Linked DNA regions of Methylococcus capsulatus. The protein of the gene in region 1 interacts with the protein of each later gene in a pairwise test. Links are inferred from orthologs where the notes say so. Each region holds a gene or a part of one and is shown in the gene's direction. Other genes may lie near its edges. The genes, in order: ribD and accC.

What was found.
Region 2: the proteins of ribD (region 1) and accC interact in binary tests that used the Escherichia coli proteins (3 or more experiments, as listed by UniProt). The link is inferred for Methylococcus capsulatus from one-to-one orthologs.

Annotation. Positions count from the first base shown.
Region 1 is NZ_CP104311.1:2,618,193-2,631,588, forward strand. What follows is about bases 9,518-12,497. They hold ribD (bifunctional diaminohydroxyphosphoribosylaminopyrimidine deaminase/5-amino-6-(5-phosphoribosylamino)uracil reductase RibD), read left to right. Parts: upstream 9,518-10,435; coding sequence 10,436-11,560; downstream 11,561-12,497. Other genes in these bases: glyA (serine hydroxymethyltransferase), read left to right, coding at 9,518-9,857; nrdR (transcriptional regulator NrdR), read left to right, coding at 9,911-10,408; N4J17_RS12835 (riboflavin synthase), read left to right, coding at 11,594-12,253; ribBA (bifunctional 3,4-dihydroxy-2-butanone-4-phosphate synthase/GTP cyclohydrolase II), read left to right, coding at 12,250-12,497. Outside these bases: tRNA dihydrouridine(20/20a) synthase DusA, read right to left, coding at 1-27; N4J17_RS12780 (hypothetical protein), read right to left, coding at 35-715; pdxJ (pyridoxine 5'-phosphate synthase), read right to left, coding at 809-1,552; N4J17_RS12790 (ATP-binding protein), read right to left, coding at 1,699-2,166; N4J17_RS12795 (carbonic anhydrase), read left to right, coding at 2,290-3,006; N4J17_RS12800 (solute carrier family 23 protein), read left to right, coding at 3,018-4,745; N4J17_RS12805 (STAS domain-containing protein), read left to right, coding at 4,786-5,112; N4J17_RS12810 (ABC transporter substrate-binding protein), read left to right, coding at 5,148-6,434; N4J17_RS12815 (methyl-accepting chemotaxis protein), read left to right, coding at 6,440-8,455; more of glyA, read left to right, coding at 8,601-9,517; more of ribBA, read left to right, coding at 12,498-13,365; ribH (6,7-dimethyl-8-ribityllumazine synthase), read left to right, coding at 13,378-13,396. UniProt on the Escherichia coli protein: Converts 2,5-diamino-6-(ribosylamino)-4(3h)-pyrimidinone 5'-phosphate into 5-amino-6-(ribosylamino)-2,4(1h,3h)-pyrimidinedione 5'-phosphate.
Region 2 is NZ_CP104311.1:2,118,044-2,134,568, forward strand. Bases 11,102-14,083 are described here. They hold accC (acetyl-CoA carboxylase biotin carboxylase subunit), read left to right. Parts: upstream 11,102-11,910; coding sequence 11,911-13,257; downstream 13,258-14,083. Other genes in these bases: aroQ (type II 3-dehydroquinate dehydratase), read left to right, coding at 11,102-11,412; accB (acetyl-CoA carboxylase biotin carboxyl carrier protein), read left to right, coding at 11,413-11,868; prmA (50S ribosomal protein L11 methyltransferase), read left to right, coding at 13,262-14,083. Outside these bases: N4J17_RS10525 (Tex family protein), read left to right, coding at 1-1,856; N4J17_RS10530 (alpha/beta hydrolase), read right to left, coding at 1,867-2,877; N4J17_RS10535 (hypothetical protein), read left to right, coding at 3,244-4,056; N4J17_RS10540 (DUF6156 family protein), read right to left, coding at 4,058-4,375; uvrD (DNA helicase II), read right to left, coding at 4,671-6,851; N4J17_RS10550 (YgaP family membrane protein), read left to right, coding at 7,026-7,289; N4J17_RS10555 (FxsA family protein), read right to left, coding at 7,325-7,756; divalent-cation tolerance protein CutA, read left to right, coding at 7,803-8,126; protein-disulfide reductase DsbD, read left to right, coding at 8,111-10,348; N4J17_RS10570 (TlpA disulfide reductase family protein), read left to right, coding at 10,338-10,856; more of aroQ, read left to right, coding at 10,966-11,101; more of prmA, read left to right, coding at 14,084-14,143; N4J17_RS10595 (DUF3426 domain-containing protein), read left to right, coding at 14,191-14,835; N4J17_RS10600 (class I SAM-dependent rRNA methyltransferase), read left to right, coding at 14,913-16,112; prmC (peptide chain release factor N(5)-glutamine methyltransferase), read right to left, coding at 16,122-16,525. UniProt on the Escherichia coli protein: This protein is a component of the acetyl coenzyme A carboxylase complex; first, biotin carboxylase catalyzes the carboxylation of the carrier protein and then the transcarboxylase transfers the carboxyl group to form malonyl-CoA.

The DNA of each region.
Region 1 (13,396 bases):
CGGGGGCCGGACGTTGAAAGCGCTCAAGGAGGCGTCACGATGCGGAATTGTCTTCCGAATGGCCGGTCAGGAACACATCCTGGCGGGACGGTTGATACTGCACCGAACGTGTGCTCAGCCAGGCTCCGCTGAGCATCAGCGTACCCGCTCCCAGGGCACCGGCACCGAGATAGAGCAGTTTCTCGAATTCCACCCATTCCCGAACGGTTCTGGCGACGGCCGGATCCTCGGCCATTTCCGGCGACATGCGGTAGCGCTCGTGCTCCCCTGTCGACTTGAACTGGCCGCCCTGGGTTGCGTAATTCTGCAGGAACTGGAGTTCGGATTTCAGGGCCTCGAGGAGCCCCGCTTCGTCCGGTCCGAAGCGGCCACCCTGGACGCTTTTTTCCAGCATTCTGAGTTTGTTTTCGACCGAGTCCTTCATCAGGCCGGCGACCCTCCCTTGCAGGGAATCGAGTTCGTTCTGGTACTGTTGCAGATCCGGGTTCTGAACGAGAATACGCTCGCCGTAAGATGCGTTCAGCGCTTTGATCAGGGCTTCTCCCCGCCACAGGATCATCGCCATGATCGCCAGCGTAAGCCACAGGAAAGCTATCCCCGCCACGCGCAGCCAGGACGACCCTCGCGGCTCCGCCATGCTCGGCCGGGCGAGCACGATTCCGCCGCAGTCCGGACGGGGACGGCTCTGGGAGACATTGCTTCCCTTGTTATCCATGGGCGTTGAAGGTTGGTTTGCACCTACTCACAGCGGTTCAGCCGGACCGGAACTGATTTTCAAATATGACAGATCGCCCGCGGCCGGTCAATTTCATTTGTACCGGGCCCTCCGCATGATGTCCACCATGTCCGCCACGGCTTTTTCTAGCCCCGAGAACAACGCCCGGGCGATGATGGCATGACCGATGTTCAGCTCGACGATTTGCGGAATGCGGCAGATCGCGCCCACATTGGCGTAGGTCAGGCCATGTCCCGCATTGACCTGCAGTCCCAATGCCTCTGCCACCGCCGCGGCATGGCGTAGTTTTTCCAACTCGGCGGATCGTTCCCGGTCGGTCTCCGCATCCGCGTAACGGCCGGTGTGCAGTTCGATCACCGGCGCACCGGCGCGGGCTGCCGCCTCGATCTGGGGGGGATCCGGGTCGATGAACAGAGACACCTCGATGCCGGCGTCGCCGAGGTGGCGGCACGCTTCGCCGATCCGGTCCAAATGCCCCGCTACGTCCAGCCCTCCCTCGGTCGTGAGCTCCTCCCGTCTTTCCGGCACCAGGCAGCAGGCGTGGGGTCTCACACGGCAGGCAATGGCAACCATTTCGTCGGTAACGGCCATCTCGAGATTGAGCCGGGTCTCGATGTGGTCACGAAGCAGCTCGATATCCCGGTCCTGGATGTGCCGGCGGTCTTCGCGCAGATGAGCGGTGATCCCTTCGGCACCAGCCTGTTCGGCGACGAAGGCGGCGTGCAGGACCGAAGGGTAAGAAGTGTGCCGCGCCTGCCGGATCGTCGCCACGTGGTCGATGTTGACGCCTAGTCTGATGGCTTGCTTGGATTTCACGTTGGGTGATGTGACGTACTAAGGGGAATCGAACCGGGACCGGACAGTCCACAGTTCGGCTGACATTGACGCGGCATATTATCAATTGATCTGCGCAATTTCATTGGATCCCCGCTACGGCGCCCGGGTGGCGCGATACGATTGAGCTAAGCCCCGGCTTGCTCGCCCGCCACAGCGGTTAGACGCTTGGTCACCGACACGACATTTTTTCCATCGCAGCGCCGGTAGCCGATCGAATCCATCATCCTCATCACCAGGAGAATCCCCAGGCCGCCGATGGCGCGTTCCTCCAGCTTGCTGTGGATATCGGGAGACGGGGCGATCGTGGGGTCGAACTCATCGCCATCGTCGGTGACGGTGAGGGAGGCGCGGCTGCCGTGGAGGGTGAGGCAAACGCCGATTTCCCCCCGCTCACCCGCTGGGTATCCGTATTTGATGGTATTGGTCGCCAACTCTTCCAATACCAGATTCAACTGGACCGTGACTGGTTCGGGTACGCCCGCAGCCGAGCAGAATGCTTCCAGCTGCTCCATGACCTCGATCAGTGGCGCTATGCCGGCTTCGATGGTGCGCTCGAACTTGGCGCATTGCACGTCGGGCTGGTTCGGTTCCATGGCGCTCGATGTGGATTGGGTCAGAAAAAAACCGGTGTAGAATAACGCCGCTTTTGACTTAAGCGTCTCTCGACGCGGCGGGCCGGGCGCGGACCGCATCCACTCTCTACAAGGATACGAATCGTGCAAGAGTCTGACAGCGAAGGCAAGGAGGAAGGCGGGGTTGAAGACTCCTGCTGCGATCTCGAACGTTTCATTTCCGGCGTCCAAGGGTTCAAGGAACGTTTTTACGGCCACTACCCGGAACACATGCAGCAGCTCGTCGAGCAGGGGCAGCGTCCGGTCGCGCTCATGATCGCCTGCAGCGATTCACGGGTCGATCCGGCTTTGCTCATGAACGTGGCGCCAGGTGATCTGTTCGTAGTGCGCAACGTCGCCAATCTCGTGCCGCCCTACCATGCCTCATTGGCCCCCGATGGGGTGGGTGCGGCGCTCGAATACGCCGTCCGTCATCTCCATGTGCCCCATATCATCGTTCTCGGGCATGCCCAGTGCGGTGGCATCAAAGCCTTGCTCGACATGGCAACCGGAGCCAAGTTCGAGAGCGACTTCATCGGCGAGTGGGTATCTATGGCCATGGACGCTTGCTGGCAGTATGTGCCGGATGCCAGCGGGGAGGGGCTCAGGCAGGTCTCTCTGGAGCGGCTGAAAGACTATGCCTATCTGGTGGAGCGCGCGGCCATTCAGGGATCTCTAGGGAATCTGCTGACTTATCCATGGGTCCGGGAGGCGGTGGAGAAGGGGCGGCTTTTCCTGCAGGGCTGGTGGTTCGATCTCGAATCCGGAGACCTGTGGGTGACCACCGGTGACAATTCGCAGTTCCTCCCCGTCGCCGACTGATCTCGTCCCGAATGAAGCGGCCCGAGAACATCGTCTATTGGCTGAACGACAGACCGCCGGCCGCGATCGCCGTGTTCGTGGGTCTGCAGCAGATGTCGTTTTTGGGCGTTTATCTCGCGATTTCACCACTGTTCGTGAGGACCGAGAACATCGGTGACCACGATTCACAGATTCTGATGGCGACCACGCTCCTGGTTTCCGGCATCGGAGTGATGTTGCAGGCGGCCGGGCGGCTGGGTATCGGTTCCGGCTACTTTTGCCCGTTGCAGGCCACTTCGGCATCGTTTGCGACCATGGAACTGGCGCGGCTTGGCGGAGGGCTGGAACTTGCTTTCGGCATGGTGGGCGTGATGGGGGCGGCGCAGGTCATGTTGGGGGAGGTGTTCCGGCGGCTGCGCAGCGTATTTTCGGTCGAACTCGCTGGCGTGGCGGTGACCTTGATCGGCCTGGGCCTCGGTTACAAGGGGGTCACCCTGCTCGGCGGCATCGATGCGCCCGGAGGGCTATGGAAGCACGACATCGCCGTCGGATTTCTCGCGCTTGCAGTCATGATCGTTTGCAATGTCTGGTCGTCCGGCAGCCTGCGCTTGTTTTCGGCATTTGCCGGCTTGGCTACAGGTTTGGCCGTCAGTGTCCTGGTCGACGGCGTTCGGCCTGAAGACGCCGAGCGCTACAAGGATACGCCTCTGTTGGCGCTACCCCGGTTGCCCACCTTCGGCTGGGCATTCGACCCGACGCTGATCGTGCCGTATATTGTGCTGGGTCTGGCTTTTTCCCTGCACGGATTCGGCGCTCTCGCCGCCGCCCAGCGTTTCAACGATTCGGAATGGCGGCGTCCCGACATGGCGCAGATTTCGCGGGGCATCCGTGCCGAAGGGGTTTCCAACCTCATTGCTGGGTTGGTGAACAGTCTGCCGCTCACCTCAAGCGGCGGCGCCGTCTCCCTCGCCGCCGCCACCGGTTGTACCAGCCGCCATATCGCCTTTTGGCTCGGTGGTATCCTGATCGCCCTGGCCTTCGTACCCAAGATCACAATGTTGTGGTTCGTGCTGCCCGTGCCGGTGATCGGGGCGGCGGCGGTGTTTCTGTCATCCTTCACCCTGCTGGCCGGCTTGCAGATGATCGCATCGCGTATGCTCGACAACCGTAAGATTCTTACCGTTGGCATCGGCTTGTTGCTGGGGATCAGTCATGAGCCTTTGAAGCACTATTACCGTGAAGAACTGCCTGCCTTTCTGGTGCCGGTGACCCAGTCGAGCGTCGCTCTTGGGGTGGCCGGTGCGACGTTGCTGTCGGGGGTGTTCCGCATCGGCGCAGGGACGCGGCAGCGGCGATCGTTTGTCCTGGGGGAATCGCAGCTCGACGACGTCGTCGGTTACCTGGATCGGCAGGGCCGGGCCTGGGGCGCTCGCGCCGATGTCGTGCGACGCAGCGAATATGCGATATGGCAGGCGTTCGAGATTCTCCATGATCACGGTTTCGTGGCTCGGAACGAACAAGGTCAGGGCGTCGTAGAGGTGGAAACCCTGGTGGACGAATTCACGTTCACCGTCGTCGCCCGCTACCGCGGCGAGGTGATACCGGTCTCCACCCATGCCCCCAGCCACGAGGCGCTGCTGGAGTCCGACAAGGGGATTCTGGAAATGGCGGGCTATCTGCTTTACAAGCTTGCAGACAGGGTGCGTTCGCGTGAGCTTTCCAATGGGCTGGCGGAGCTGCGCCTGACTTTCGTCGAATGATTCATTCGCTGTATTTCAATTTGTTGCCTGGAGTAGACCGATGCTAGATATTACTTGTGAAACCCGGGGCGGGATGCTTGTCGCGCACCTGAGCGGCCGTATCGACGCCGCCGCGTCCCGTGCCTTCGAAGAACAGGCGCTGGCCTGGCTGGAGACGGGGAACCGCGACCTGGTGATGGATCTTTCATCCATCAGCTACATCAGCAGCGCCGGTTTACGGGTCTTTCTGCTGATCGCCAAGAAACTCAAGGAAGCGGAAGGTTCGGTGAAACTCTGCGCCTTGACCCCGGCGGTCAACGATGTTTTCGAGATCAGCGGATTCAGTCGGCTGTTTTCGATCTATCCGTCGTTGGAACATGTGACCTGAGCAAAGATGCCGGCGCGGCGCTGCGGGTGTCTGCCATGAGAAAGCTGGTCGGTTGGGCTTCGGCGTTCGTGATCGTGGCCGCATTGGCGGGCGCATGGGGCTTTCGCGAACATGCCCGGCCGCCTATCAGGATTGGCATACTGCATTCGCTGACCGGCGCCATGGCCATCAGCGAGAAATCAGCGGTGGATGCTGAACTCATGGCGATCGACGAAATCAATGCCGGGGGTGGCCTGCTGGGGCGTCGCGTCGAAGCGGTGGTGGCCGACGGCGCATCGGATTGGGGTACTTTCGCCAGGCAGGCGGGCAGGTTGATCACCGAGGAAAAGGTCTGCGCGATCATCGGTTGCTGGACTTCGGCCTGCAGAAAAAACGTCAAGCCGGTGGTGGAAAAATACAACCATCTGCTGATCTACCCCATGGCCTATGAGGGTCTGGAGATTTCCAAGAACATCATCTACACGGGGCTGTCCCCCAACCAGCAGATCGTCCCCGCCCTGAAATGGAGCCTGGACAAGCTGGGACGGCGGGTTTTCCTGGTGGGGTCGGATTACGTCTGGCCGCACAGCGTCAATGCCGTATTGCGGGACTGGATCAAGGGGCTGGACGGCGAAATCGTGGGCGAGGAATACGTTTTCTTCGGCAGCAGCGACGTCGCCGGCGCGGTCGGGAAAATCGCCGCCCTGCGTCCGAATGTCGTCATCAGCACGATTGCGGGAGAATCGAATCTGGCTTTCTACCGTGCGCTGCGGGAAGCCGGTATCCAGGCGAAAGACGTCCCTGTGGTGTCGCTTTCGGTGGGGGAGGAGGAACTCCGCGATATTCCGCCGCAGGATGCTGCCGGGCATTATTCGGCCTGGGGTTATTTTCAGGCGGTGGCCCGCGAGGAAAACACCGCGTTCGTCCGGCGTTTCCGGGATCGCTACGGCCAGGACCGGGTGACGGCGGATTTCCCCGAGACGGCCTATTTCAGCATATTGCTTTGGGCCGAGGCGGTGCGGGAGGCGGGATCGCCCGAGGCCGCTCTGGTGAACGAATACATTCTCGGCCAGAGTCTCAATGCCCCCGAGGGCGTGGTGACGATCGATCCTTCCACCCGCCACACCTGGCGGTCGTTCAACATCGGGCGCATCCTCGACAATGGCCAGGTCGAAATCGTCTGGTCGACGGATCACCCCATCAGGCCCGTGCCCTATCCCCGAACCCGCAGCAGACGGGAGTGGGAAAATTTTCTCAATGAACTCTATCTGCGCTGGAACCATAACTGGGCGAATCCCGTGCCTCCCGTGGCGACCGCCGGACGCAAGGACAGGCAGCGGTGAAATTCATGGCTTCCTGGCTCGAACAAGGCACCATCGCGGGGCGCATACTCCGCTGGTTTCTGATCCTGGCGACGGTTCCCGCCATCGTATTGACCCTGGTCACCAATAACCTTTCCGCGGAGGCGCTGCGCGACCGGGTCCAGGGTGAGCTGATGTTCATCGCCCTTTCCAAGGCCGAGGACGTCGAAACCTATGCCTATGAGCGGATACGGGCGGCGGTGGTGTTGCGCAACGACCGTTATCTGATCTCGTCGATCAACGCCTTGCAGAAGTACCGGCTGGAACCGGGACGTTATGCCAGGGAACAACAAGCATTCGATGCGGAGGTGCGCCCCGTACTGGACTTCATGATCGAAAATCTGGCTTTCAGGAATCTGATCGCCTTCGATCCGCGTGGGGATGTCCTGTATCAGTTGCATCCGGTCCAGCAGCTCGGGAAAAACCTTTTTGAAGGCCAGTTGAAGGAGTCACCGCTTGCCAAAGCGGTGCAGAACGCTACGACGCTGCTCGATGCCGAAATCTCCGATTTCGGCGCCTATCCGGGTGGTGACAAGCCGGTGGGATACGTCGTGACGCCGCTCTTCGACAGGGGGGGAGAGCTTGTCGCTATCATCGCTTTGCAATTGGATACGGATGAGGTGTTCGCGCCGCTCCTGGACTACAGCGGGCTGGGAGATACCGGTAAGACGGTGGTGGGTCTCCTCGACCACAATGAGATACGCATCATTTCGCCGCTGAGACACCAGCCCGATGCGGCGCAGAAGCTCCGTATCCAGATGGGGGACCGCCGAGGCCAGGGTATCCAGAAAGCCGTCCTCGGCAACCGCGATTTCGGGGAAATTCTAGACCTCTTCGAGGAAGCGGTGCTGGCGAGCTGGACATATCTGCCGTCCTTCCGCTGGGGTCTCTCAGTGCAGATGGACGTGGACGAAGCGCTGGCTCTGGTGGACACCCAGCGCCTGGTCAATGGCGGACTGTTGGCGTTGCTGCTGATTCCCACCGCTTTGGCGGCGTCCCTGGTCTCGCGTACCATCTCGCGCCCAGTGGGCGAAGCCATTGCCGCCGCAGAGACGGTCGCCGCCGGTGACCTCACGGCGAATCTCCACAGCGACCGCAACGACGAAACCGGCAAATTGCTCCGGGCTTTGGGGCGGATGACGACCTATCTCAATTCGCTGGTCGGACAGGTGCAGAAATCCATCATTGAGCTGGTGTCGACCTCCAATACGCTGACGGCGATGAACCGGGCCCAGGAGGAAGACATATCGGCCTTCGGCGCGACCACGAATCAGATCGCGGCGGCATCGCGGGAAATCTCGGCGACCTCGGAAGAGCTGTTGCGCACGATGGCGGACGTGACCCGCATGGCCGGCAGCACGGCCGAGATGGCGAATGCAGGACGGAATGAGCTGGCCGACATGGAACAGGTGATGCGCACTCTGGCCGAGTCCACGGGTTCCATCGCCGACAAGCTCAATGCGATCAGTGCGCGTGCCAGTGACATCTCCACCATGACCACTACCATCAAGCGGGTGGCCGAACAAACCAATCTCCTATCGCTCAACGCCTCGATCGAAGCCGAAAAAGCCGGAGAGTCCGGTCTGGGATTCGCCGTCGTCGCCCGTGAGATCCGCCGCCTCGCGGATCAAACCGCCGTGGCCACCCAGGACATCGAGACCGTGGTGCGGGAGATGCATGCCGCAGTATCGGTCGGGGTCATGGAAATGGACAAGTTTTCCGAGCAGGTCCGCCGGGGGGTTGATGAGACCAGCCGGATCAGCCAGCAGTTTTCCCGGATCATCGAACAGGTGGGCGAGCTCACGCCCCGCTTCGATGCCGTGCACGAAGGTATGCGCTCGCAATCGGCCGGCGCGCTCCAGATTCGCGATGCCATGGTGGCCTTGTCGGAAAGTGCGATGCAGTCGGCGCAGACATTGGATGAAACGAACCGGGCCTCGCAGCGGCTGGAGAAGGCGATCGCCGAGCTGCGCAAGGAGATCGCCATTTTCCGTTTGTCGTGATGTGCTTTGGTATGACGGTGAAATTTCCGGTCGCCACCGGCAAACGCATTTGGAAGCCGGCAATCAATCGGTGTAAACTTACGCGTTCGATCTTGCGCCGCCACGGCGCGTTTTTTCATTCCGACGGAAAGAGGTTCAGGTTCCCATGTTCAGCAAGGGTATGGAGATTGCCGGATTCGACGACGAACTGTGGGCTGCGATCCAGGACGAGGAACGCAGGCAGGAGGACCACATCGAGCTGATCGCATCCGAGAACTATGCCAGCCCGCGGGTGATGCAGGCTCAAGGGACTGCGCTAACCAACAAATATGCGGAAGGGTACCCGGGCAAGCGCTATTACGGCGGCTGTGAGTACGTGGACGTCGTGGAGACTCTGGCCATCGAGCGTGCCAAACAGCTGTTCGGGGCCGATTACGCCAATGTCCAGCCGCATTCGGGTTCGCAGGCCAATGCCGCCGTCTACATGGCCTTGTTGAATCCGGGCGATACGGTGCTGGGCATGAGCCTGGCACACGGCGGACATCTGACCCACGGCGCCAAGGTCAATTTTTCAGGCAAGCTTTACAATGCCATCCAGTATGGGCTGCAGCCGGAGACCGGCGAAATCGACTACCGGCAGGTCGAAGAGCTGGCCCGGGAGCATCGCCCGAAGATGATCGTGGCGGGCTTCTCCGCCTACTCCCAGGTGGTCGACTGGCAGCGTTTCCGCGCGATCGCCGAGTCGGTCGGCGCCTGGCTCATGGTCGACATGGCCCACGTCGCCGGACTGGTCGCGGCCGGTCTATATCCCAATCCGGTGCCGATCGCCGACGTGACGACCACCACCACACACAAGACCCTCCGTGGTCCGCGGGGCGGCCTGATTCTGGCCAAGGCCAACCCCGACCTCGAGAAAAAGCTCAACTCACTGGTTTTTCCCGGCATTCAGGGTGGTCCGCTGATGCATGTGATCGCGGCGAAGGCCGTGGCACTGAAGGAAGCCATGCAGCCGGATTTCAAGCACTACCAGGCTGCAGTGATGGTGAACGCCGACGCCATGGCGAAGACCTTCAGCCATCGCGGCTACCGCATCGTGTCCGGCGGCACCCGGAATCATCTGTTCCTGGTCGATCTGAGCGAAAAAGGACTCACCGGCAAGCTGGCCGAAGAAGTGTTGGGCAAGGCGCATATCACCGTCAACAAGAATGCGGTGCCGAACGACCCGCAGTCCCCCTTCGTGACCAGCGGTATCCGGGTGGGTACCCCCGCCGTGACGACGCGTGGCTTCGGGGTCGAGGAATGCCGTTTGCTGGCGGGCTGGATGTGCGATGTGTTGGACCATCCCGGAGACGAAACGGTCATCGGTCAAGTGCGTGAAGAGGTGACCGATCTGTGCCGGCGTTTCCCGGTCTATGCCGATTGAAAATACGAGGCGTTGGCCGGCGCTCCGCAGCCATTGAGGGGTGAGTTTCGCCTGTGCGGTGTCCTTTCTGCGGTGCTCAAGATACCCGAGTCGTGGATTCCCGGTTGTCGCAGGAGGGGGACCAGGTGCGTCGTCGCCGCGAATGCGGCGAGTGCAGGGAGCGCTTCACCACCTATGAGTCAGCCGAGCTCAACATGCCCAGGGTAGTGAAATCGGATGGCAGCCGGCAGCCGTTCCGCGAGGAGAAGCTGCGGGCGGGTATGTTGCGTGCCCTGGAAAAACGCCCCGTATCCAGCGACCGGGTGGAAGCCGCCATTACCCGTATCAAAAAGCGCCTCCTTGCGAGGGGTGAGCGTGAGGTACAGTCCCGACTGGTCGGCGAATACGTGATGAGCGAGCTCAGCCAGCTCGACGACGTGGCGTACGTCCGATTCGCCTCGGTCTACCGCCGGTTCGAGGACATCAACCAGTTTCGTGAAGTGATCGACCGCCTGGAAAGCGAGCCGGATTCGGAAACCGCCGGCAGGCAGGCGGATGCTTTCGATGCCTAAAAGAACGGGCGATCCGTGTCTTCCTCGATGGTCCCTTCGTCTGATGCCGTGAACTGGTTTCCCGAAGATCACCGCTTCATGGCGCACGCCTTGCGCCTGGCCGAAAAGGGTTTGTATACGACCGATCCCAATCCGCGGGTGGGTTGCGTCCTGGTGCAAGGAAACGAGGTGGTCGGCGAAGGCTGGCATCAAAGGGCCGGCGGCCCTCATGCCGAGATCGTGGCGCTGCGGGATGCCGGGGAGCGGGCTAGGGATGCCACGGCCTATGTGACGTTGGAGCCCTGTTCGCATCACGGCCGCACGCCGCCCTGCGCCGATGCCCTGATCGAGGCGGGCGTGCGCCGTGTGGCCGTGGCCATGCAGGATCCCAATCCGCGGGTGGCCGGACGAGGTCTCGAACGGCTGCGGCGGGCCGGCATCGACGTCTCCTGTGGTTTGCTGTGGCAGGAGGCGGAGCGCCTGAATCCAGGCTTCATCAAGCGGATGCGTTCGGGGTTGCCATTCGTCCGGAGTAAACTGGCGATGAGCCTCGACGGGCGGACCGCCCTGGCGTCCGGTGAGAGCAAATGGATCACCGGCGAAGTGGCACGGCAAGACGTCCATCGCCTGAGGGCGCGCAGCTCCGCCATCGTCACCGGGATCGGCACCGTGCGGGCCGACGATCCTTTGCTCTCCGCCCGGCCGGATGAAGCGACCGATCTGGAGCAGCCGGCGCGAGTGATTCTGGACAGCCGTCTGCGCTCACCAGCGAACGCACGGGTTTTCCGGCAGGCCGGCCGTACGCTGGTGCTGACCACGGCGAGCGATCCTCCGGCTCGGCAAGCACTGCTCAATGCCGGCGCCGAAGTGCTGGAGGTGCAGCCCGATGCCGCGGGGAGACCGGAACTGACGGCCGTTCTGCGCCTGCTGGGACGGATGGAGTTCAACGAGGTGCTTTTCGAAGCCGGTGCTACCCTGAACGGAGCGCTACTGTTGGCTGGCGTGGTCGATGAGTGGACCGTTTATCTCGCCCCTTGTGTTTTGGGGGACGAGGCGCGTGGACTGTTCCGGCTGCCCGGTCTGGCCGGGATGGCGGACCGCCAGGAACTGGCGATCGTGGATGCACGGCGGGTCGGCAGGGACATGCGGCTGATCCTGCGGCCGTGCGGCTGAAACCGGTGGCTGGTTCCGGAGAACCTTGAAACCATGTTTACAGGCATAATACAGGCCATGGGGCAGTTACAGCGCAAGGAGCCTCGCGGCGGCGATTACCGCCTGACCGTCGCCTCTGGCAACTTGGCCATGAGCGAGGTGAGACTCGGCGACAGCATCGCGGTCAATGGCGTCTGCCTGACGGTGGTCGAGTTCGGCGGGAGCAGTTTCTGCGCCGACGTCTCCCGAGAGACCCTATCACGCACTACCCTGGGAGAGCTCGGGACTGGAGCGGCGCTCAATCTGGAGCTTGCACTGACACCGGGCAGCCGCCTGGGTGGACACATCGTCAGCGGCCATGTCGATGGCATCGGTATCGTCAGGGTGCGGGACGAGGATGGACGATCGGTCAGATTCCAGATCGATGCGCCTGCGCACCTGGCGAAATACATCGCCGAAAAGGGGTCGATCTGCATCGATGGAATCAGTCTGACGGTCAATCGCGTCGACGGCCCGGTGTTCGACGTCAACGCCGTTCCCCATACGCTGGCGGTAACGACGCTGGGGGACGCCCAGGCCGGCAGACGTGTCAATCTCGAAGTGGACCTGCTGGCGCGGTACCTGGAACGCCTGATTCAAGGCGAAGGCGCGGCGCGGCCCGCCGGTTCACTCACGCGCGAATGGTTGCGCGGTCATGGATTCATCCCGGAATGACGCTCAATACGATCGAAGAAATCATCGAAGACATCCGCCAGGGAAAAATGGTCGTCATCATGGATGACGAGGACCGGGAAAACGAAGGCGATCTCGTCATGGCGGCAGGGCATGTGCGGCCGGAGGACATCAACTTCATGGCGCGTTATGGCCGTGGTCTGATCTGTCTGACGCTGACCCGTGAGCGCTGCCAGCAATTGCGGCTGCCCCTGATGGTGAATGAGAACCGGACGCCGCACTCGACCAATTTCACGGTGTCGATCGAAGCCGCCACCGGTGTCACCACGGGTATTTCGGCCAGCGACCGGGCCCGTACCATCCAGTGCGCCGTGGCCCCGGACGCCAAGCCCGAAGATCTGGTCCAGCCGGGTCATATTTTTCCGCTTATGGCGCAGCCCGGCGGGGTACTCAACCGTGCCGGGCACACCGAGGCGGGTTGCGATCTGGCGCGCCTGGCCGGACTGGTGCCGGCAGCAGTCATCGTGGAAATCCTCAACGAGGATGGTTCGATGGCGCGGCGTGCCGACCTGGAAAAATTTGCGGCGGTCCATGGCCTCAAGATCGGCACCATTGCCGACCTGATCCATTACCGGATGCAGAACGAGCAGACGGTTGAGCGCATCTGCGAATGCGATTTCCCGACCGAACACGGGCGTTTCCGCCTCCACGCTTATCAGGACCGTCTGGACAACAAGCTGCATCTCGCCCTTACGCTGGGCGACATTGCCGGCAGCGAGCCGGTGCTGGTACGGGTCCATGGCCGGAATCTGCTGACCGATCTGTTCGGGGTGAGGCGCGGCGATGTCGGCATCTCCGTGCGTGCGGCGATGAAGCGGATCGCTGACGAAGGGCGGGGCGTGCTCGTCGTGATCCGCAACGAGGAAGACGATCGTTGCCTGGTGGAGCGCATTCATCAGTACCAGATGGAGGACCACGGCGTGGACATCGGCCAGCGCGAGGACCCAGGGGTGGACTGGCGTACGACCGGAACCGGGGCGCAGATTCTCGCCGACCTGGGCGTGCGTAAATTGCGGGTGCTGGGAGCGCACAAGAAATATTTGGGACTTTCCGGCTACGGACTGGAAGTCGTGGATTACGTGACAACCGACTGATCGGGAATCGACATGGCTCATATCAAGACTT
Region 2 (16,525 bases), 500 kb from region 1 along the record:
GCGTGGCCGATGCCGGCGCAGCTCTGGACGGTGCCCGTCAGATCCTGATGGAGCGCTTTGCCGAGGAGGCGACCATAGCGGGCGAATTGCGCGAAAAGGTGTGGAGCGAAGGGTTGCTGGTTTCATCCCTGGTCAACGGCAAGGCGCAGGAAGGAGCGAAGTTCAAGGATTATTTCGACTATGAGGAGGCGCTGGGGAGGATCCCTTCGCACCGCGCCCTGGCCCTGCTGCGCGGGCGTAACGAAGGCGTCCTGGTGCTGGGTCTGCAGGTGGCCAAGGACGAGGAATCCGGCCACCGGTTCGCCGAACATCGCATTGCCAGTGCTTTCGGCATCGCCGACCGCGGCCGTCCGGCCGATGGCTGGCTGTTGGAAACCGTGCGCCTGGCCTGGAAGGCAAAGCTCCTGACCCGCATCGAACTCGATCTGATGCAGCGCCTGCGGGAGACGGCAGAGGCCGAGGCCATCCGGGTGTTTGCCAGCAACCTGAAGGATTTGCTGCTGGCGGCGCCGGCCGGGCAGCGTGCCACCCTGGGGTTGGATCCAGGGTGGCGCACCGGCGTGAAGGTCGCTGTGGTCGATGGCACCGGCAAACTGGTGGCCACCGACACGATCTATCCGCATGCCCCCAGGAACCGTTGGGACGAGTCCATCGCGACGCTGGCGGCGCTGATCGCCCGTCACGGCGTCAGCTTGGTTAGTATCGGCAATGGTACCGCTTCGCGCGAGACTGACCAATTGGTGGCCGATCTGATGCAGCGCCATCCGGAACTGGGCGTGACCCGGGTGGTGGTGTCGGAGGCCGGGGCCTCGGTGTATTCGGCGTCGGAGCTGGCAGCGCATGAGTTTCCCGAGCTCGACGTGTCGTTGCGGGGTGCGGTGTCCATCGCTCGCCGCCTGCAGGATCCGCTGGCGGAGCTGGTCAAGATCGAACCCAAGTCGATTGGCGTCGGCCAGTACCAGCACGATGTCAACCAGACCCAACTCGGCCGTACCCTCGATGCGGTGGTGGAGGACTGCGTGAACGCGGTGGGGGTGGATGTCAACACCGCTTCGGTCTCGCTGCTGCGTTACGTCTCCGGCCTATCGCAGAGTCTGGGTCAGAATATCGTGGAATACCGCAACCAGCATGGGCCGTTCTCCAATCGGGAGCAGTTGAAGAAGGTCTCGCGGCTCGGGCCCAAGGCCTTCGAGCAGGCTGCCGGCTTCCTGCGCATTGCCAATGGCGAACATCCGCTGGATGCTTCCGCCGTGCATCCGGAAGCCTATCCGGTGGTGGAGAAGATCGTCCAGCGCACCGGCAAGGATATTCGCGAGCTCATCGGTAACGTGGCCTTCCTGCGCAGCGTGAATGCCGAACAGTTCACTGACGAGCGCTTTGGGCTGCCCACCGTCACCGACATCCTGCGCGAACTGGAGAAGCCCGGCCGTGATCCCCGGCCGGAGTTCAAGACCGCCCGTTTCAAGGATGGGGTGACCGAGCTCAAGGACCTCCAGCCAGGTATGCGGCTGGAAGGGGTGGTGACCAACGTCACCAATTTCGGCGCTTTCGTCGATGTCGGCGTGCATCAGGACGGTCTGGTTCACATCTCCCACCTGGCGGACCGGTTCGTGCGCGACCCGCGCGAGGTGGTCAAGGCCGGGGACGTGGTTCAAGTGAAGGTGCTGGAGGTCGATGTCCCGCGCAAGCGGATCGCCCTGTCGATGCGCAGCGACGCGGTGAAGAGCGAAGCGGGGCCGCCGCGTCCGGAGGCGAGAGGGCCGGCCGGCAAGCCGCGCAGCAAGGCCACTCCGCAGCCGGTACCCCAAGGCGCCATGGCCGAGGCGCTGGCGCAGGCCTTGAAGCGCGGGCGCTGAGTTTACCGTTTCAGGTGCCGTCCGCTGCCGGGAGGTCTTTGGCGGCCTGGCGTTCCTCCCCGGATGGCAGCGGCGCCGCCGGTGTCGTGATCCAGGCCGCGATGTCACGCCAGGGCCTCTCAGCCTGGAGGTCGCGCAACAGCAGGTGGTAACCCTGGCGGTAATAGGCGAAGCGGGTGCCGGCTGGAAGTTTGTCCAGCAGGATCATGAGCGGCGCTTTCGGAATGATCTCGTCGCGCTCACCATAGAGCACGAGGGTCGGAATCTTGAGTCCTGAGACACGTTCCTGGGCGGTGTCCATCAGGTCTGCCAAGCCTTTTATCGCGTCGACCCGGGTGGCTTTGATGACGTTCGGATCCCGCCCCAGTCCGCGGAGCATCTCGATGTTGTCCGATGCCATCACCCCCAGTCCTTCGCCGGTGATGCGCAACCAGGGGAGGGTATGCGAGCTCACAGCCAGCAACAAGCTTTGGTACCACGGCATGGTGTTGCGCGACCATACCGCCGGCGCGGACAGGATCAGGCCATCGACGCGTGGCGGGCGGGCGGAGGTCATGGTGACGATGGCCACGGCGCCGCCCATGCTTTCCCCGAGCAGATAGACCGGCACGCCCGGATGTCGAACCCGGACCTGGCCGACGAAGGTTTTGAGATCCCCGGTATAGGCCTCGACTCCCGCCCAGAGGCCGCGCCCCGGCGCCAGCCCGAAGCCGCGTTGGTCGTAGGCGTAGCAGCCGATTCCCTGGGTCTTTAGATAACTGCCCAAAGGCTCGAAAGCTAGGCTGTAGTCGTTGAAGCCGTGGACGGCGACGATGACGGCTTTGGGCCGTGTTCCGGGCGGCAGCCAGTGCCGGACCGGCAGCACCGCGCCATCGGGGGCGATGAAATGGCCGGCGTACAGTCGCGGCGGCGCCACATTCGGGCCGGGATGGTTGACCACAGGGGTACAGGCCGCCTGTATCATGAGGAGTGTCAGGCAAAGTACGGCACGTCTGGGTGCGATGACGACACGATGGTCCATAGCGGACGTGGCGGTGAGGAGACGAATGGGAAATTATACCGCCGGATGGCAAACCTTATGAGGCGAAAAAATCAACCAGGGACGAGCAGTCGAGTGAGAAGACGAGAGTGCAAGACTTGGGAGAGGAGAAGGTGGTCTTCGCGAAGAAGAAGTGTGTCGGTCCCCGGCGTACCCCAGAAAGGCAAAGCATTCGTTTGGTGAGTACACAAAATCCATGCCATTCATTCGACGCGCCGTGTCTTCGTGGATCGGCATCAGTCTTTCCGGTGGAACCGGGGTCGGGGCTGTGGCAATCGCCCCGGTTTGTGTGGGATATCACCTGATTTGCCGTCGCTGAGAGAGGCCATGGTTGTTTCGACGACGTGCATGCCGTCCAGGAAGTTCGGGGGGGACCTCATCCACTTCGCGCGGGACGCTTACGGTTCGATCGAGGTGGTCGATACGTTCGGTGTACGGACCTTGCATTTCGGTACACCGGCGCGGCAAAGCGCCATGTGTCTACAGGAACCGGACCGGGTCGAGCTGCCTTATGTGCGGGCGATGCTGAGCGCCTTACTGTTCCATCCCCAGCCTTCCGACGTTCTGTTGCTCGGGCTCGGTGGCGGTTCGCTGGCGAAGGCATTGTTCCAGCACTTTCCGGCCTGTCAGATCGACGTGGTGGAGCGGCGCGGGGTGGTCGTCGAGATTGCCCACCGGTTCTTCGGACTGCCGTTGCACCCGCGGTTATCCGTCACGGTCGGTGACGCTGGGGAATTCGTCAAACAGGCGGGGAGGCTTGCCGCCTACGATCTCATTCTCGCTGATCTGTTCGACGGGGAGGGCATGGCCTCGCCGGTGGCGGAGGAGTCGTTCTATTTCGGCTGCGCGGGTATGCTACGGCCGGCCGGCGTGTTCGGCATCAATCTCTGGGGTTCGCAGACCGCAGCTTGCAACCGGGCTCTGGATATGATGAGAAAAGCCTTTGACGGGCCGGCATTCCGGCTGGCGGTTCCGGGGCGGGGTAACCTGATCGGGTTTTCGCTCGCCTCCGAACCGAAGCGGGCGGCCATGGATGCGATGGAACAACGGGCACGCCGGCTCGAGACGAGGCTGGGCATCGAATTCAGCCGTTTTCTATGGGCCTTGAAAGCTGCGGGCCGGGCGTTTCCCAAGTCGGAGTCCAGGACACGGGGCGGCTGACTCAGTCCATTGCCGCGCCGGCGAGGCGTAAGCCGTCTTCGTTGAAATCCAGGACGGTCAGCTCGCCCTCGGCATCGGTGATTTCCGCGCGCCTGAGTTTGCCATTCCGGTGATAGGCATAGCGGTGCTCCATCTCGACCTCGCCGTAAACCATCTTCTGCAGGCCGACCAGGCGGTCCTGGTCGTCGAAAAACCCTTGAAAATAGGTGTTTCTGTGGCTGAGCTGTTCCGGTTCGAGTTCGGTCGTCAACTTGAGAGGGAGGTTCACACCGCTGTAAGTCAGGAAGAACCGGCAGGTGGCGGCGATCGCTTCGGACATGGTTGCACCCAGGGCTTTATTCGTGGAGCGACGATGATGGCATAAGTGTGGGCTGGCGTGGAATGGCGGGAACTGCGTGAAAAGACTTGCTTGTTTCCGGGTTTTGACCTGCCGTATCCGGAGCGGAACCGGTTCGTAGTCCTCAAACCGTGCAAATCATGGGCTGGCTTTGTTGGCATCGGTCTTGCTAGATAGCTGGCGCATAACCTCACTTTTGGCCTGGCGGCAGAGTGTCTTTGAACTGAAGAACTGTCATGGATGCGCCACTTTCCGCCAGCTTTTTTTGTGGGTGCGTTCAGATTGGTTCCAGGTTGGCGTAGGCCAGCATCAGCCATTTGGCGCCCACCTCCGCGAAATTGACATGGACCCGCGCCTGGGCTCCGTCGCCCTCTTGTTGCAAAATCACGCCCTCGCCGAACTTGCCGTGGCGGACCCGCTGGCCCAACCTGAATCCCCCGCGAGCGCCTGCGCCGGGCATGGCCGACGTATCGGCCGACTGCATCGCGGATGCGACAGGCCGGCTGACCCCGCCCTTCATCCGGACCTCTTCCAGACAGTCTGGCGGCAGTTCCCGCAGGAAACGGGATCGCCGCGGATAGGTCTCCTTGCCGTAGAGCCGCCGGCACTCGGCGTGGGTGATATAGAGCTTGCGCCGCGCCCGGGTGATACCGACGTAGCAGAGGCGGCGTTCTTCTTCGAGGCGGGCGGGGTCTTCCAGCGACTGCAGGCTGGGAAACAAGCCTTCCTCCAGGCCGACCAGGAACACCAGGTTGAATTCCAGGCCCTTGGCCGCATGCAGGGTCATGAGCTGGACGCAGTCCTCGCAACTTTCGCCCTGGTTCTCGCCGGCCTCCAGCGCCGCGTGGGCGAGGAATTGGTCGAGGCCACCCAGTTCGGGATCGATCAGCGGATCCAGCTCGAACTGGCGGGCGGCGCCGACCAGTTCCTCCAGATTTTCCACCCGGGCTTCCGCCTGCTCGCCTTTCTCCTTACGGTAATGTTCCAGTAAGCCGGAGCTTTTGACCGCGAGCTCTACCTGTTCCCACAGCGCCCGCCCCTGGGCCGCGGCGGCCATGGTTTCGACGAGATCCAGGAATCCGGCCAGGGCGCCTGCGGCCCGGGCGGGCAGCACGCCGTCGCCGATCAACTTCTCCGCGGCGGCCCACAACGACAGCTGCTCGAAGCGCGCCAGTTCGCGGACGAGGTCGAGGGTCTTGGCGCCGATGCCGCGGGTCGGAGTGTTGATGACCCGTTCGAAGCCGGGATCGTCGTGATGGTTGGCTATCAGCCGCAGGTAGGCGAGGGCGTCCTTGATCTCGGCGCGCTCGAAGAAACGCAGGCCGCCATAGACCCGGTAGGGGATGCCGAGGGCCAGCAGCTTTTCCTCGAACTGGCGCGACTGGGCGTTGGAACGGTACAGAATGGCCGCGTCGCTGCGCCTTCCGCCTTCCTCCACCCAGCGGCGGATCCGCTCGATCACGAAACAGGACTCGTCCTGCTCGTTGAAGGCGGCATAGACCGAGATCGGTTCCCCCCGGCCGCCTTCGGTCCACAGATTCTTGCCGAGCCGCCCCTCGTTCCGGGCGATCAGAGCATTGGCGGCGCTGAGGATGTTGCCGGTGGAGCGGTAGTTCTGCTCCAGGCGGATCATCCGGTGGCGCGGGTAGTCCCGCCGGAAACGGTGCAGGTTTTCGATCTTGGCGCCGCGCCAGCCGTAGATGGACTGGTCGTCATCGCCCACTACGCTGAGATTGTCGCGGTCCTGGGTCAATAACCGTAGCCAGGCGTACTGCACGCTGTTGGTGTCCTGGAATTCATCGACCAGCACGTGCTGGAAGCGTTCCTGATAGTGTGCGAGGGCGTCGGCGTTGTCGCGCAGGAATTCGTGGGTGCGCAGCAGCAGCTCGGCGAAATCCACCAGGCCGGAACGCTGGCACAGTTCCTCATAGGCGAGATAGATCCGCCGCATCTGCTGTTCGAACGGGTCGTAGGAGTCGGGCAGGTTCCTGGCCCGGCGGCCTTCATCCTTCTGGGTGTTGATGTACCACTGGATCTGGCGCGGCGGCCAGCGCGCCTCGTCCAGTTCCAGGGTTTTGAGCAGCCGGCGGATCAACCGGTACTGGTCGTCGGAATCGAGGATCTGGAAGCCCTCGGGCAGTCCGGCTTCGGGCGCATGGCGACGCAGGAAACGGTGCGCCAGGCCGTGGAAAGTGCCGACCCACAGGCCCTGAGTCGACAGCTCGAGCAGCGCTTCGATCCGCGCCTTCATCTCGTTCGCGGCCTTGTTGGTGAAAGTCACGGCGAGGATGGCATGCGGCGAGACGCCTTCGGCCCGAAGCAGCCAGGCGATGCGATGTACCAATACGCGGGTCTTGCCACTGCCTGCTCCGGCCAGCACCAGCAGCGAGCGGTCCGGTGCGGTGACGGCCTCACGCTGGGCTTCGTTCAGGGGAGCGATGATGTCGGTGATGTCCATGACGGGCATTTTACACCCGTCTTGCGCAATACCTGGGGAGCCTGCACAATCGAGAAGCTTTACCCCAGGGATATGGCCCAATGCGCCGTGCCCGTTTTCCTCGCCCGGCCCTCCCTCCGCAGAGGGCAAGGGTTTTCCCTTAAGCGACCGCACGTTCAAGAGGAGGTTATGACAATGGCTTTTGATTATAAGAAAATGCTAAAGCGTGAGCTCAACGTCGGCCTGAAAGATCGCCAGTACCGCATGATAGGCGGCGCCGTAGCGCTGCTGCTTTCAGTGTTCCTCGGGAATATCTTCCTGCTGCTGATCGGCATCGTCCTCGTGGCCACCGCACTCATGCGCTGGTGTCCGGTGTATTCCGGGCTCTCCAAGAGCACCGTCGATCCGAATGAACCGGCACCCGATAGCGGTTCCCATTCCGGCACCGAATCCCACTGATGGACAGCGGTCCTCCGGCGCAGGGATGCGCCCGGCTAGTCCTCGCGTCGGAACTGTCCTTCGAGGGTTCGGGCGCCGGAATCCGGTGAGTCCGGTGGCTGGAAATCCCGGAGCATGTGCTCGACGAGATAGGCCGCAATCAGCCGGCGCGATGCCGGCAGCAGCAGGATAAGGCTCGCCCCGTCGGACAGGAAGCCGGGTATCAGAAGAAGAATGCCGGCAATCAGGATCAGACCGCCTTCGATCATGTCCTGTGCAGGGATACGCCCGGCTTCCAGGCTTTGCTGGATGCGAGCGAAGGTTTTCAGTCCCTGGGTTTGCATGAGATAGGTTCCGGCCAGTGCTGCCGAGCCGAGCAGCAGAAGGGTCGGCAGAAAACCGAGCACGCTGCCGACACGGATCAAGACGTAAATTTCTGCGATCGGCAGCAGCAGTAGCGCCAGGATGGCGAGTTTCAACGGATTCATCGATACGGGTTTCTGTAAACTTTAAACAACGGGCGCACTTTTTCCCATGACATCGGTCTACTGTCTAGTCGTTTGCAGCTGTCCGGATGAGGAAACCGCCGGTGTTTTGGCGGAAGGGTTGGTCGAAGGGAGACTGGCGGCCTGCGTGAACATTGTCTCCGGGGTACGGTCGGTCTACCGGTGGCAGGGTGTTCTCGAGAAATCGGCGGAATGTCTTCTGTTTGCCAAGACTCGGGCGTCCCGTCAGGTGGAACTGCAGACCTGGTTGAGGGCGCGGCATCCTTATGAACTTCCAGAAATCATCGCGATCCCCATCCAAAGCGGATTGCCGGAATATCTCGAATGGGTCGGAACATGCGTGACGCCGTGAGATGGATCGGCCTGCTCCTGGTTTTTGGGCTGGCCAGTGCGCCTGTGCTCGCCGTAGACGGCCGTGACCTCCTGTCGCCGGAGCGGGCGTTCCCGGTAACTGCTCGGCAGTCCGGCGCCGGCATGGTTTCGCTGGCGTGGGACATCGCCGACGGCTATTACCTCTACCGGAGCAAATTCAAGTTCGCATCGCGCACCCCAGGTGTCCGCCTCGGCGAGCCGGTCTTTCCGGCAGGCTACAAGAAGCAGGACGCATTTTTCGGCGAAGTCGAAACTTACCGGGGACATGTCGAGGTCCAGCTACCTCTCGTTGCGGAATCCGCACTGCCGGAGTCGCTGGAACTGGAGGTGACGGTGCAGGGCTGTGCCGATGCCGGTGTCTGCTTCCCACCGTACCAGCGGCGGATCGGGGTGACAACCGCTGCGATCGGCGGTGGTGGGGCGTTCACGCGGCTGGCCGGTGCGCTCCGGGGTATCGGCAGTGGGCCGGCGAACGGGGACTTGCTGCCGGCGGATCAAGCGTTCCGCTTTTTCGCCGAGGCGCCGACCGGCGACGTCCTCCGGCTGAGTTGGCAGATCGCGCCCGGTTATTACCTCTACCGCGAAAAATTCCGCATTGTCTTGCGCGATTCCGAGGGCGTCGCTCTGGGGGGCTATGCGTTCCCGCGCGGGGAGCCGAAGATCGACGAAGAGTTCGGCGCGGTGGAAATCTTCCATGGCGAGGTCGCCGTTGACATTCCCTTGGTCAGGACCGACAGCGGTCCTCGCACCCTCACCCTGGAGGCCGGCTTCCAAGGGTGCGCCGAGCGGGGCGTCTGCTACCCGCCGATGGCGAAGACGGTCGAGCTCGCCCTGCCGGCCGCTGCGGAAGGAAAAAGTGTCTCGGCGGTGGCCGGAGCGACCGTCATCACCGAGCAGGACCGCATTGCCGACGGGCTCTGGCGCGGTTCGCTCTGGCTCAACATGCTGAGTTTCCTCGGTTTCGGCGTCCTGCTCGCCTTCACCCCCTGCATTTTCCCGATGATCCCGATTCTTTCCGGCGTCATCGTCGGCCACGGTCATGCCATCACCACGCGCCGGGCGTTTTCGCTGTCGCTGGCCTATGTGCTCGCCCATGCCTTGGCTTACACCGGCTTCGGAGTTCTGGCCGCCCTGTTCGGTGCTAACCTCCAGGCCACATTGCAGAACCCATGGGCGATCGGAGCTTTCAGCGGCCTGTTCGTGGTGCTGGCGCTATCCATGTTCGGCTTCTACCAGCTTCAGCTCCCGATCGCCCTGCAGTCGCGGATCGCGGCGCTCAGTTCGCGGCAACAGGCGGGCAGTCTGGCTGGCGCGGCCGTGATGGGACTGCTGTCGGCCGGCCTCGTGGGGCCTTGCGTGGCGGCACCGCTGGCGGGGGCGCTGATCTACATCGGCCGGAGCGGCGATGCGCTGCTGGGTGGGGTCGCCCTGTTTTCCCTTGGCCTGGGCATGGGACTGCCGCTGCTGGCAATCGGCACCTCGGCGGGCAAACTGCTGCCCAAGGCCGGCATGTGGATGAATGCAGTCAAGTCGGTGTTCGGCGTGGCCATGCTGGCTGTGGCGGTATCGATGCTGGAGCGGATCGTCCCCCTGTCCCTCGCCATGCTGATGTGGGCGCTGCTGCTCATCGTGCCGGCCGTATACATGGGGGCGCTCGATGCCCTGCCCGCGGGGGCTTCGGGCTGGCGCAAGCTATGGAAAGGACTGGGTGTGGCGATGGCCGTCTACGGCGTGTTCATGCTGCTTGGAGTGGCGGCTGGCAGCCGCGATCCATTACAACCTTTGCGGGGGGTGGCCGCTCCCCCGGCTGCCGTCGCCGATGCCGGTCCCCCGCCTTTCTTGAGGGTGGCGAGCCTGGCGGAACTGGAGGCTCGTCTGGATGAGGCCGCTTCTGCCGGACGCTGGGCGATGCTCGATTTCTACGCCGATTGGTGTGTGTCGTGCAAGGAGATGGAGCGTCACACCTTCAGCGATCCTGCGGTCAAGGCGAAGCTGAAAGAGATGGTGCTGCTCAAGGCCGACATCACCGAAAACGGCGATGAGGACCAGGCATTGCTACGGCGCTTCGGTCTGGTCGGTCCGCCGGCGACGCTGTTTTTCGGTCCCGACCGGAGCGAGCGGAAACCTTTCCGGCTGGTGGGCTTTACCGAGTCGGAAAAGTTCGTCCATCACCTCGAGCGGCTGTTCGACGGTGTCCGATAGGTTCGTGCTGGTTCTGGTCGCTGTGTTGGCCCTTCTGGCGGGGGCGCTGGCGCAGCGTTGGCTGTCGGTTGCAGCGCCCGACTGGCAGGGGCCGGAATCGGTGTTTCCCGACCTTTCCGGCCACCCCGTGCGTCTGTCCGATGAGCGTTCCGAAGTGCTGCTGCTGAATTTCTGGGCAAGCTGGTGCGAACCGTGCCGGGAGGAAATGCCGGTGCTGGACGACCTCCATGCGGAATTCGGGCCGCGCGGGCTCAAGGTCGTCGGTCTGGCGCTGGAGGACCGTGAGGCGGTTGCGGCGTTTTTGCGGCAGCTGCCGGTGGGCTATCGTATCCTGGTCGGTGAGCACGGTGGCGATACGTTGGCGGCGCACCTCGGGAATGCCGGCGGAGGCTTGCCCTTCAGCGTGGCTTTCGACGGCCGCGGGCGGGTGCTCGCGACTTTCCTGGGGCCCCAGACGAAGAACGGCTTTCTGGCCGCCATCGGGCCGCGGCTCATGTCGCCCCGATGATGCCGCCAACCGGCCTGTTGCTGCATTTGTGGACAAGATACTGTCATTTCGGCAGAATACCGCCGCCTGTTTGGGCGATTTCATCGATATTTAAGAGCTGGCACGCGCAATGGCGGGTATCTTGGTGCTGAACGGGCCTAACCTCAATCTGTTGGGGGTGCGTGAGCCCGGCATCTATGGCAGCGACACGCTTTCGGATATCGAATCGCGCCTGGAGGCACAGGCCAGGGCGGCGGGCATGCCGATCGATTTCTTTCAGAGCAATGCCGAACATGCTTTGATCGAACGCATTCACCAGGCGTTCCGCGACGCGGTCGACATGATCATCATCAATCCCGGTGCGTTCACCCATACCAGCGTCGCTTTGCGCGATGCGCTGCTGGCCACCGCCGTGCCTTTCATTGAAGTACACATTTCGAACGTGCATGCGCGCGAGCCGTTCCGCCGTCATTCCTATCTTTCCGATATTGCCAAGGGGGTCATCTGCGGATTGGGCCCCGTGGGCTACGAACTGGCGCTCCAGGCCGCCCTGCAAATGACATATAGGTCGTTATAGATGGATATTAGAAAAATAAAAAAACTGATCGATATCATCGAGGGATCGGATATCGCGGAGATCGAAATTCGCGAAGGGGAAGAGTCCGTCCGGATCAGTCGTTACACCTCCAGCCTCGCGGTCCCCGCCGCCTTGGCGGCGGGGACGATGCCAGCGGCGGTATCCCAGGTTCCCACCGGGCAGCCGGCACCGCCACCCACCGAAGCGGCCAAGGAAACTACCGGCCACGAGGTGCGATCCCCCATGGTGGGCACGTTCTACCGGGCACCCTCTCCCGGTTCCAAGGCGTTCGTGGAAGTGGGGCAGCGGGTCGAAGTCGGCGACACGCTCTGCATCATCGAAGCGATGAAAATCCTCAATCAGATCGAAGCCGACAAGGCCGGCATAGTGACCAAGATTCTGGTGGAGAACGGTCAGCCCGTGGAGTACAACCAGCCGCTGTTCGTGATCGAATAGCCTTCGGCCCGTTTCGGCTCAACAGTCTCCAAGGTACTCACTATGCTAGGTAAAGTCGTCATCGCCAATCGCGGTGAAATCGCTTTGCGCATCCTCCGTGCTTGCCGCGAGCTTGGGATCAAGGCCGTCGCCGTACATTCCGAAGCGGACCGCGATCTGAAGCACGTGCGCCTGGCCGACGAGTCGGTCTGCATCGGACCGGCGGCCTCGCGTGACAGTTATCTGAATGTTCCGGCGATCATCAGTGCCGCCGAGGTCACCGATGCTCTGGCGATCCATCCCGGCTATGGCTTTTTATCGGAAAACGCCGATTTCGCCGAAAAGGTGATTCAGAGCGGATTCATCTTCATCGGACCGAGGCCGGAAACCATCCGCATGATGGGAGACAAAGTCGCGGCCATCGAAGCGATGAAAAAGGCCGGGATCCCCACTCTGCCGGGCTCGGACGGCCCTCTGGGAGAGAACGAGCAAGAGAATCTGGTAATCGCCAGACGGATCGGTTTTCCCATCATCATCAAGGCTGCCGGTGGCGGTGGCGGGCGCGGCATGCGGGTCGTGCACAGCGAGGCCAGTCTTGCCGCTTCCATTGAACTGACCCGGAGCGAGGCCGGCGCCGCGTTTGGGAACGACATGGTATACATGGAGAAGTTTCTGGAGAATCCGCGCCACATCGAGTTTCAGGTGATCGCGGATTCACACGGCAACGTGGTTCATCTGGGGGAGCGTGACTGCTCCACCCAGCGCCGTCACCAGAAGGTCGTGGAAGAAGCGCCGGCACCCGGCATCACCCAGGCACAGCGGGATGAGATGGGCATGCGTTGCGTGCAGGCATGCAGAGAGATCGGTTATCTCGGCGCCGGCACGTTCGAATTCCTCTACCAGGATGGCCAGTTCTATTTCATCGAAATGAACACCCGGGTCCAGGTCGAGCACCCCGTGACCGAAATGGTCACCGGCTTCGACATCGTCAAGGAACAGCTGCGGATCGCCGCCGGCGAGCCGCTTTCGATCCGTCAGGCCGAAGTGGAAATGCGCGGGCATGCCATCGAATGCCGGATCAATGCAGAGGATCCCGTCAATTTCATGCCATCGCCGGGGCTGATCGAGCAGTTCCATATGCCGGGCGGGCCGGGTATCCGTGTCGAGACCCACATCTACAACGGCTATCGTGTTCCGCCGTATTACGATTCCATGATCGGCAAGCTGATTGCCCATGGTGAAACTCGCGCCGGAGCGATCGCCCGGATGCGTACGGCCTTGAACGAGATGGTGATCGGCGGAATCAAATGCAATATTCCGCTGTTGCTCGATATCGTCAACGACAGTGCTTTCGAGGCGGGCGGGCAGAACATCCATTACCTAGAGCAGAAGCTGGGGCTCAAGCACTAAAGTCATGTGGCAGCAGTTGATGGTGACCGTCGACGAGGAACTGGCCGAAGATGTGTCGGATGCGCTGATGGATGCCGGCGCCTTGTCCGTCAGTTTCCTGGACGCCGGGGATCAAGCGTTGTTCGAGCCTCCGCTCGGTACGACTCCGGTGTGGACGCAAACCCGAGTGGTGGGTCTGTTTGAGAAGGATGGCGACTTGGCAGCAATCCGCTCGGCGCTCGGTGGGCAATTCGGCGAGGAAAGGCTTAGGGACTGGAGCGAGGAAACGCTGGCCGACCAGGTCTGGGAGCGGGCCTGGCTCGAACATTTCCACCCCATGCGTTTCGGCAGCCGGTTGTGGGTCTGCCCAACCGGTTTCACGGTCGAGGAAACCGATGCAGTGGTCATGCGGCTGGATCCGGGGCTGGCGTTCGGCACCGGGACCCACCCGACCACCGCGTTGTGCCTGGAATGGCTGGATGCGGCGGATTTGCACGGTGCATCGGTGTTGGATTATGGCTGTGGCTCCGGCATCCTGGGCGTTGCCGCGGCGTTACTCGGGGCCGCCCGCGTCCATGCCGTCGACATCGATCCGCAGGCGCTGGCGGCCACCGTGGAAAACGCCCGGCAGAACCGCGTCGGGGACCGAATCGAGGTGGCCTTGCCCTGGGATCTGGTGGACGGCGAGAGCGACATCGTATTGGCGAACATACTGGCCAATCCCTTGATGGAACTGGCCGATGCCTTGCGGTCGCGGTTGCGGCCGGACGGCCGGATTGTACTCTCAGGCATTCTGGCGGAGCAGGCGGACGCTGTGGCCTCTGTGTATGCGCGAAAAGGCTTCGAAATGGAACCCGCCGTGCTCAGTGAGGGCTGGGTCCGGCTCGCTGGGGTCAGACGGACTTAAAGGTGTTTACCCGCTGCCCCTCCTGTGGTACGGCTTACGGAATCTCGGTGCGCCAGCTACGGGAAGGGCGGGGTGTCATGTTATGCGACCACTGCGGTCGTGTTTTCAATGCCCTCCCGGGACTGGAGGAGAGTGTTCCCGATCCGTATTCGCAGCCGCCGAAGGCCGGGGCGGGACGCTGGTTCCGGGGAGGGACGAGAGGATATGATCAGTCCCCCCGCCCGGGGTTTTTCCTCCGGCTGGCCTGGGGTGTCGGCAGCATCGCCCTGGCGATCGCTCTGCTCGGCCAGGTGGCCTATTTCGGCAGCACTCGATTTGCCCAGGATGAGGCTCTGCGGCCATGGCTGGTGATGCTGTGCAATGCCGTAGGATGCCAGCTACCGCCCTACAGCGACGTCGAATCCATCCAGATCGTTGAGCGGACCCTACGGCCGGTGCCGGCCACCGGCGGCTACGAATTCCGGCTGGTCATGGCCAACCAGTCCACGGCGGCCCAGGTGTTTCCTTCGATCGTCCTGCGTGTGGTCGACCGGCAGGGGAAGCCGGCGGCGGGTAGGGTGTTTTCGCCGGCGGAATACCTGCCGAAGGGAACCGGTATGTCCATGATGCCGGTCGGGAAGTCTCTGGAAGTCCGCCTGGAACTGGCGAAGCCCGCCCGGGACATCAGCGGTTTCACCTTCGAATTGATCTGACCCTGTTCCAGGCGTGTCCCCTTCGGGAACCGCCTTTTCTTTATTCAAGCGCCAATGGTGCTTGGGTTGGCGACTGTATGTCTGAATTGTCGGTATTGCGGCTGAAGAAGAACGAGGAGCGTCGTTTGCGGGCGGGGCACCTGTGGGTCTTCAGCAACGAAGTGGATGGCGAAAAGACTCCACTCAAACGGTTCGTTCCCGGTGAATACGTGGTGGTGGAGGATTCCCGCCAACAGCCGCTGGGCTTGGCTTACGTCAACCCGGAATCGCTGATCTGCGCGCGGCTTTTGAGTCGCGACCACCGCGTGGCGATCGACCATGCCTTTCTGTTAAAGCGCCTGAGCCGGGCCCTGCATCTGCGCGAAATGCTTTTCGCCAAGCCTTATTACCGTCTGGTGTATGGTGAAAGCGACGGCCTCCCCGGCTTGGTGATCGACCGTCTGGGCGACGTGCTGGTGTTGCAGGCCAGCACGCTCGGCGCGGAGCGGCTGCAGGACCCAGTGATGGAGGTGCTCGACAAGCTGCTTTCACCCCGTACCCTGGTGCTGAAAAATACTTCGAGTCTGCGCCAGTTCGAAAAGCTTGAGAATTACGTGCGGGTGCTGGGTGCGCCGCTCGAGGGGCTGGTGCCGATCGAAGAGAACGGCGCGAAGTTCCTGGTCGATCCCGTGGGAGGGCAGAAGACGGGGTGGTTCTTCGACCATCGCCAGAACCGTGCCGTGGTGGCGCAGTTATCGAAATGTCAGCGTGTACTCGATCTGTTCTGCTATACCGGAGGCTGGGGTGTCCAGGCGGCCCTGGGAGGGGCAGAATCCGTGGATTGTGTGGACAGCTCCGAATCGGCGCTTGCGCTCGCCGCGGAAAACGCCAGGCTCAACGGTGTGGGCGATCGCATGGGCTTCATCCGGCAAGATGTTTTCGAGTTCCTGAAGCAGCTTCGGCACAAACGCCATCGCTACGATTTGATCGTGGTGGATCCGCCCGCCCTCATCAAGCGTAAGAAAGACGTCAAGGCGGGCGTGGAGGCATACCACCGCCTCAACCAGGCGGCCATGCAAGTGCTGAATCCCGGGGGGGTTCTGGTGTCAGCCTCCTGCTCATACAATCTGCCGCGATCCACCTTGCACGATATCCTGCGCACCTGCAGCCGGCATCTCGATCGGCATCTGGTGATCCTGGGTCAGGGTTGCCAGGGGCCGGATCATCCGGTCCATCCCGCGATTCCCGAGACCGAGTATCTCAAGACCTTTTTCTGCCACCTGTCGATGCCGCTCTAGGCGGGGTTTTCAGCCCTCGGTTGGCCATGTCGCCGCGGTGACACGCTCATGGCCATGCAGATCGCGATGATGACGGACGTCGCGGTAGCCCAGCTCGCCGAGGACCGTGGCGACAGCGTCGGCCTGGTCGAAGCCGTGCTCTATCATCACTCTGCCATCGGGCAGCAGATATGGGCCGGCGTTTTCGGCGATCAGGGCGATGTCATGCAGTCCATCCTTCGCTGATACCAGGGCCTGTCTAGGTTCGTAGCGGAGATCGCCGCGCAGGAGGTGCGGGTCGGTTGGGCTAACATAAGGAGGGTTGCTGACGATCAGGTCGAAGCGGATGCCTGCCGGCAGCGGGGCAAACCAGGTGCCCCGCAGGAACCGGACAGTTTCGGCACCGAGGGCGGCGGCATTATGGCGGGCCATTG